2 regions of the Streptomyces sp. NPDC048825 genome follow, and region 2 is predicted to be linked to the other one. Evidence: predicted binding sites of a transcription regulator. Region 2 holds the regulator's gene; the other holds the start of a gene.
What was found. The regulator HspR, encoded in region 2, represses chaperone genes until heat shock. The targets are predictions, from matches to a motif close to TTGAGNNNNNNNNNCTCAA.
Positions count from the first base shown of each region.

Region 1 (3,406 bases), on a different contig from region 2:
ACCCGTGGTAAAGGCCGAAGGCCGGACTCAGTACGGTGATCCGCTGCGCCCCGATGGTCCGGGCCAGGGCACCGAAGGACGCATCGAAGAAGTCCCGCAGGTCAGCCATCGGAACGACGCCGCGGACAACCGCTGTCGTCGTCGGGTCGAGATTCACCAGTTCCGGCTCCGAGGCACTGGCCTCGCCATCAGATCCACGACTGCTCATGCCGCTCCCATCCACGTTCCCGGGCTAATTCAGGACGTGTAGACCTGACGTACGCCGAGAACTCATCGCCCTGCCCTCAACGGCGAGCCTCAGCCAAGCTCCCGCGGCCCGTAGACGGCGTGGTCGGCGCCGGCGGCAAGCGCCCAGTAGCGATCGCCGTATGACCAATGCCACCACTCGGTCGGGTAGTTGACGAGGCCCACCGAGGTCAGGGCATCAACGAGAAGCTGTCGGTTGGCGCGTGCTTCCGGGCTGATGTTGGGGGCGGCGGTGTAGCAGGCGCCGTCACTCTCCTCCGGGTTGGCGTTCACCCGTGTTCCCATGTCGAGTTCCTCGCCGTCGGCGGCGATGAGGGTGAGGTCGACGGCGGCGCCGGCGCTGTGCGGGGCGATGTCCGGTGGAGACACGTATCGGCTTGCGGCGGTACGGAGTTGTTCCGGAGTCCAGTCGGGGTTGTTGATCCGAAGCTCGTTGGCGTACCCCTCGAAGTACGAACGCTGCAGGGCGGGCGGCCGGTATCCCTCGACGAACAGCAGACGGATGCCGTCCGGCAGCAGATTTCGTGCGTCGAGGAGCCGGGTCAGTACCCCTTCCCGCAGGTGAGCGAAAGCCCCTGAGTCATCGTTTCTGCGAGCGTCGACGGGAAACGGCTCGTTGAGCCGGACATCGACGAGCCGTTCACCGCAGTCCACCACGGGTATGGCTGCGATCTTCGGATCTGACATCAAAACGATCTCGGTCATGAACCGATCATGGCGCGCGCGACTCCTGGCGTCAGCCCCCTCCTCCTGACGGCAACGCACCCTCACGTGCCCTCCAGGCGCATCCGGCACAGCCGTCCGCGGCGGCCTGTGATCGCTGACAGCGAACGGCCGCCAAGGAGGGGAACATTCGGCAGCCTCCACGCATTGAGCCTGCATAACTCAACTTGACTGCCATAGGGGAGACCATGACTTCGACGTCCACACCGCTCACCCTGCCCGTGCTGCCGCTCGACGACGAGGTCGTGCTGCCCGGGATGGTGGTGCCCCTGGACCTGAACGATGCCGATGTACGAGCCGCGGTGGAGGCCGCGCAGGCCGCCGCGCGTTCCAGTGGGAGCAGCAAGCCGAAGGTGCTGCTTGTTCCACGGATCGACGGGACGTACGCGAGTACGGGTGTGCTCGGGACCGTCGAGCAGGTCGGCCGGCTGGCCGACGGTGACCCGGGTGCGCTGATCCGCGGGCGTGGGCGGGTGAAGATCGGGGCCGGGACCACCGGGCCCGGTGCGGCGCTGTGGGTCGAGGGGACCCGGGTGGACGAGAGCGTGCCCGACCCGCTGCCGGGTCAGGTCGCCGACCTCGTCAAGGAGTACAAGGCCCTCGCCACCAGCTGGCTGCGCAAGCGCGCTGCCTGGCAGGTGGTCGACCGGGTGCAGGCGATCGACGACGTGTCCGCCCTGGCCGACAACTCCGGGTACTCGCCCTTCCTGACCACCGCGCAGAAGGTCGAGCTGCTCGAGACCGCCGACCCCGTCGCCCGGCTGAAGCTCGCCACCGAGCAGCTCCGCGAGCACCTCGCCGAGCAGGACGTCGCCGAGTCCATCGCCAAGGACGTACAGGAAGGCGTCGACAAGCAGCAGCGCGAGTTCCTGCTGCGGCGGCAACTCGAGGCCGTACGCAAGGAATTGCGCGAGCTGAACGGCGAGCAGGACGGCGAGGAGTCCGACGACTACCGGTCCCGAGTCGAGGCCGCCGACCTTCCCGAGAAGGTCCGCGAGGCCGCCCTCAAGGAGGTCGACAAGCTGGAGCGGTCGAGCGACCAGTCGCCGGAAGGGTCGTGGATCCGGACCTGGCTCGACACGGTGCTCGAACTCCCCTGGAGCGAGCGCACGGAGGACTCGTACGACATCCAGGGCGCCCAGGCGATCCTCGACGCCGAGCACGCCGGGCTGGAAGACGTGAAGGAGCGCATCACCGAGTACCTGGCCGTGCGCAAGCGGCGCCTGGAGCGAGGGCTGGGAGTCGTCGGCGGGCGCCGTGGCGGCGCCGTGCTCGCGCTCGTCGGGCCGCCCGGTGTCGGCAAGACCAGCCTCGGCGAGTCCGTCGCGCACGCGATGGGGCGCAAGTTCGTACGGGTCGCCCTCGGCGGCGTACGCGACGAGGCCGAGATCCGCGGTCACCGGCGTACGTATGTGGGCGCGCTGCCCGGTCGTATCGTCCGCGCCATCAAGGAAGCCGGGTCCATGAACCCGGTCGTGCTCCTGGACGAGATCGACAAGGTCGGCTCCGACTTCCGCGGCGACCCCGCCGCCGCCCTGCTCGAAGTACTCGACCCCGCCCAGAACCACACCTTCCGCGACCACTATCTGGAAGTCGAACTCGACCTGAGCGACGTGGTGTTCCTGGCCACGGCCAACGTCCTGGAAGCCATTCCGGAGGCGCTGCTCGACCGCATGGAGCTCGTACGGCTCGACGGCTACACCGAGGACGAGAAGGTCGTCATCGCCCGGGACCACCTGCTGCCACGGCAGTTGGAGCGGGCCGGTCTCGAGAAGGCCGAAGTCACCCTCGACGAGAGCGCGTTGCGCAAGCTCGCCGGTGAGTACACGCGGGAAGCGGGTGTGCGGAACCTGGAGCGGGCCATCGCACGGCTGCTCCGCAAGGTCGCCGCACAGCACGAACTCGGCGAGCGGAAGCTGCCGTTCACGGTCGGCGAGGGCGATCTTCGCGGGCTGATCGGCCGGCCGCACCATGTGCCCGAGTCCGCCCAGGACCCGGCCGAGCGCCGCACGGCCGTCCCCGGTGTCGCCACCGGGCTCGCGGTCACCGGCGCGGGCGGCGACGTGCTCTACGTGGAGGCGTCGCTGGCCGATCCGGAGACGGGAGCCTCCGGTCTGACCCTCACGGGCCAGCTCGGCGACGTGATGAAGGAGTCCGCACAGATCGCGCTCTCCTTCCTCCGCTCGCGCGGCGCCGAACTCGAGCTGCCCGTGGGCGACTTGAAGGACCGGGGCGTGCACATCCACTTCCCGGCGGGCGCGGTCCCCAAGGACGGACCGAGCGCGGGCGTCACGATGACGACGGCTCTCGCTTCGTTGCTCAGCGGGCGGCTCGTCCGTACGGATGTGGCGATGACCGGTGAAGTCTCGCTGACCGGGCGGGTGTTGCCCATCGGTGGCGTCAAGCAGAAGCTGCTGGCCGCGCATCGGGCCGGTGT
Region 1 is NZ_JBICUR010000003.1:392,242-395,647, forward strand. It holds gene ACGFNK_RS10495 (GyrI-like domain-containing protein) at 1-208, opposite strand, end outside; gene ACGFNK_RS10500 (M15 family metallopeptidase) at 298-951, opposite strand; gene lon (endopeptidase La) at 1,158-3,406, shown strand, end outside.
Region 1: lon (endopeptidase La) is a predicted target of HspR. The motif match lies at 1,117-1,135, and genes of this name have one in related genera.

Region 2 (3,406 bases):
GCCGCGACCCACACCTTCGGCAACGGCCTCGTGCTCCTGCGCTACGAGCGAGCCGGCGCCTGAGCGCTCCGCTGGAGAACGGTGATGCCGTGTCGATATGCGGCTCCGCCGCCGTGCGCGGGCCGGTGGGGGCTGGCCCCTCCCCCCACTCTCGACTTCGCTCGAGCGGGGGACCCCCATCGCGGCGGAGCCGCATATGTCACAGCCCCGCGCCCCTTCGGGGCACGGGCCTCCTGAGTCAGTCAGTCCCTGCCGTGTCCGCCGCGTCCGTCGAACGGCGGGCGTTCCGGGAAGTGGAGGAGGCGGGTCGGCGGGAGCGGGAAGTGCTCGCTGTCGGGGTGCCGGCGCCGGCCGTCGTCCGCACCTGAGTCGGAATCGGTGAGGGCCGACGGGGCGTCGGCGCCCGGCGGTTCGGTCGCGCGGGCGTGCTCGTGCCAGCCGTCGCGGAACCAGTTCAGCTGCTGCCGTTGCAGCTCCTCCTCGGTGAGCACGCGGACGCCCTCCGGGCCGGCCGCCCGGACCTTCTCGCCGAGTCCGATGAGCAGTTCGCCCACCAGCCTGGAGACGCGTTCCGCCTCGTCACCCCGGCCGCCGCCGCCCGGATTCCCCATGTGCCGCACTCCCTCGACTCCCTCGCGCTGTCCCCTCGCCTCAATCGCCCTCCGGCAGGAACTGCCTCGCCACCTTGGCGAACAGCTCCCGCAGTTCGGGCGGAACACCCATCCTGCGAGCCGCCTCCTCGGGACTCAGCGCCGATTGGCCGTCCCCGGCCGCGGGGTGCCCGCCGCCCGCGACGACCGGCAGGTCGTCCTCCGTCAGCCGCCCCGAGCGGATGAGCATCTCGCGCAGCGGCACGCCCAGTACGGCCGCGATACGCCGCATCGTCTCCAGGTCGGGCATGGACTGACGCTGCAACAGCCGGCTCACGGCGGCCCGATGCACCCCGGCATCGTCGGCGAGCTTCGAACGACCGCCCCCACGAGGGCTGTCGATGTCGTAGCCACGGCCGCGCAGCAACTCCTCGATCCAGCCGGCGAACTCGTCGAGCCCCTCGGCCCGGTATCTGCGATCTGAATGGGCATCGGCCCGTGAGCTGGAACGCATATGTCCGCTCTCCCCTCGTCGCGCGGACAACGTACCGATCGCCCTCGCACCAAGGTGTGTGCGCGCTCACGCGTAACGGTGGAGATTCGGCAACGGCCGCCAGATCAGCGGCAGTTGGCGTACGGCCTGGAGCGTCACCATCGCGCCCGCCTCCACGGAGGGTAGTCACTTGCGTACGCGCTCGCACCATGCAAGTCTATTCGCTCGCTCCCTGTTATCGAACAGATGTTCCCACACTCGGGGCGAAGAAGAGCGGAGAAGGCTGAAGAGAGAGGAGCGCCACGATGACCGATGCCACGCGCAGAACGTTTCGTACGGACCGGCTGCTGCGCGAGGACGCCGGGACGGAGGCCGACCATGACGACGACTGAGGCCGACGAAGTCGCACTGGAGCTGGAACGCCTGCGCCGCTCGGTAGACGTCGGCTTCGCCACCACCCGTGGCGACCTGGCCCTCCTCCTTCAGCGCGCCGACCAGACGGACAAGACTCTCGACGAACACGAAACCCGCCTCGAGTCCCTGGAACGCGCCCGCTGGCCCCTGCCGTCCCTGGCAGCCCTCACGTCATGCATAGCCCTGGCGGTGACGCTTTGGCAGGCGGCGGGGCGCTGATCACCGACGTACGCACACATCCGATCGGCGACGTCGGTGTCGTACGACATGAAGGGGCCCGGAGGATCGACGATCAACCTCCGGGCCCCTGCACGCTGTTGCGCTGTCCCTAATCCGACTGCTGGCGCTTCGGGCGCCACACCACCAGTGCGCTCGTCTGCTGGACGTCCTGGTACGGGACCAGGTCGCGGCGGTACGAGGCGTGGACCGCGGCCTCGCGTTGCTGCATCGCTGCGGCGGCGCCGTCCAGGGCCGCTTGCAGTTCCGCTACGCGGGACTGGAGGGCGGCGACCTGGTTCTCCAGTTCGATGATGCGTTTGATGCCGGCCAGGTTGATGCCCTCGTCCTGCGACAACTGCTGGACCGTGCGCAGCAGTTCGATGTCGCGGGCCGAGTAGCGCCGGCCCCGTCCGGCTGTGCGGTCGGGGGAGACCAGGCCGAGGCGGTCGTACTGGCGCAGGGTCTGGGGATGCAGACCGGAGAGCTGGGCCGCCACCGAGATGACGTACACCGGAGTTTCCTCGGTCAGCTCGTACGGGTTGCGTCGACGGCCATCCATGGTGTCCTCATGCTCCCTTCGCCGCCTGGAACAGCTCCGCCCGCGGGTCCTCGCCCGCGGTCGCCTCGCGGTACGCCTCGAGCGCGTCACGCGCCTTGCCCGCCACATCCTTGGGAACCGCGACCTCGACGGTGACCAGCAGGTCCCCGCGGGTGCCGTCCTTGCGGACCGCGCCCTTGCCTCGGGCGCGCATCGTCCGCCCGTTGGGCGTGCCCGGTGGCAGCTTCAGGGTGACCGGCGGCCCGCCCAGAGTGGGCACCCGGACCTCCCCGCCCAGCGCCGCCTCGGCGAACGTCACCGGCACCGTCACCGTGAGATTGTCGCCCTTGCGGCCGAAGACCGGGTGGGCGCCCACATGCACGATGACGTACAAGTCGCCCGCCGGACCGCCCCGTTCACCCGGCGCCCCCTTGCCTCGCAGCCGGATCCGCTGGCCGTCGCTGACGCCCGCGGGGATCCGGACCTGCATCGTGCGCGACGACTTGGCCCGGCCGCTGCCCTTGCAGATCTCGCAGGGGGTTTCCGCCATCAGACCGCGGCCCTTGCAGTCGGGGCACGGGTCGGTGAGCGAGAAACCGCCGCCCGAACCGCGCGCCACCTGCCCCGTGCCGACGCACGTCGGGCACACGCGCGGCGTGCCGTTCGCGTCGCCGGTGCCGGAACAGGCCTTGCAGGGCGACTGCGAGGACATCCGCAGCGGAACCGTCGCGCCGTCCACCGCCTCCGTGAAGCTCAGCGTGACCTCGGACTCGATGTCCTGGCCGCGCCTGGGCTGCGTACGCGTGCCCGTGCCCGTGCCCGCGCCGCCCCGGTTGAACAGGCCCCCGAAGACGTCACCGAGGCCGCCGCCGAATCCGCCGCCGGCACCGCCCGCCCCGCCCTGGCCGGGTCCGCCTCCGAAGAGGTCGCCCAGGTCGAAGTTGAACGTGCCGCCGGCGCCCGCTCCGGGGCCCGGCCTGTAGCCGCCGTTGCCGAAGAGGGTGCGCGCCTCGTCGTACTCCTTGCGCTTCTTGGGGTCGCCGAGGATGTCGTTCGCCTCGGAGATCTCCTTGAAGCGCTCTTCCGCCTTGGCGTTCCCCGTGTTGGCGTCCGGGTGGTACTCGCGGGCGAGCTTGCGGTACGCCTTCTTGA
Region 2 is NZ_JBICUR010000002.1:542,718-546,123, forward strand. It holds gene ACGFNK_RS07925 (dihydrofolate reductase family protein) at 1-63, shown strand, start outside; gene ACGFNK_RS07930 (hypothetical protein) at 243-611, opposite strand; gene ACGFNK_RS07935 (helix-turn-helix domain-containing protein) at 652-1,104, opposite strand; gene ACGFNK_RS07940 (hypothetical protein) at 1,462-1,716, shown strand; gene ACGFNK_RS07945 (heat shock protein transcriptional repressor HspR) at 1,826-2,275, opposite strand; gene dnaJ (molecular chaperone DnaJ) at 2,283-3,406, opposite strand, start outside.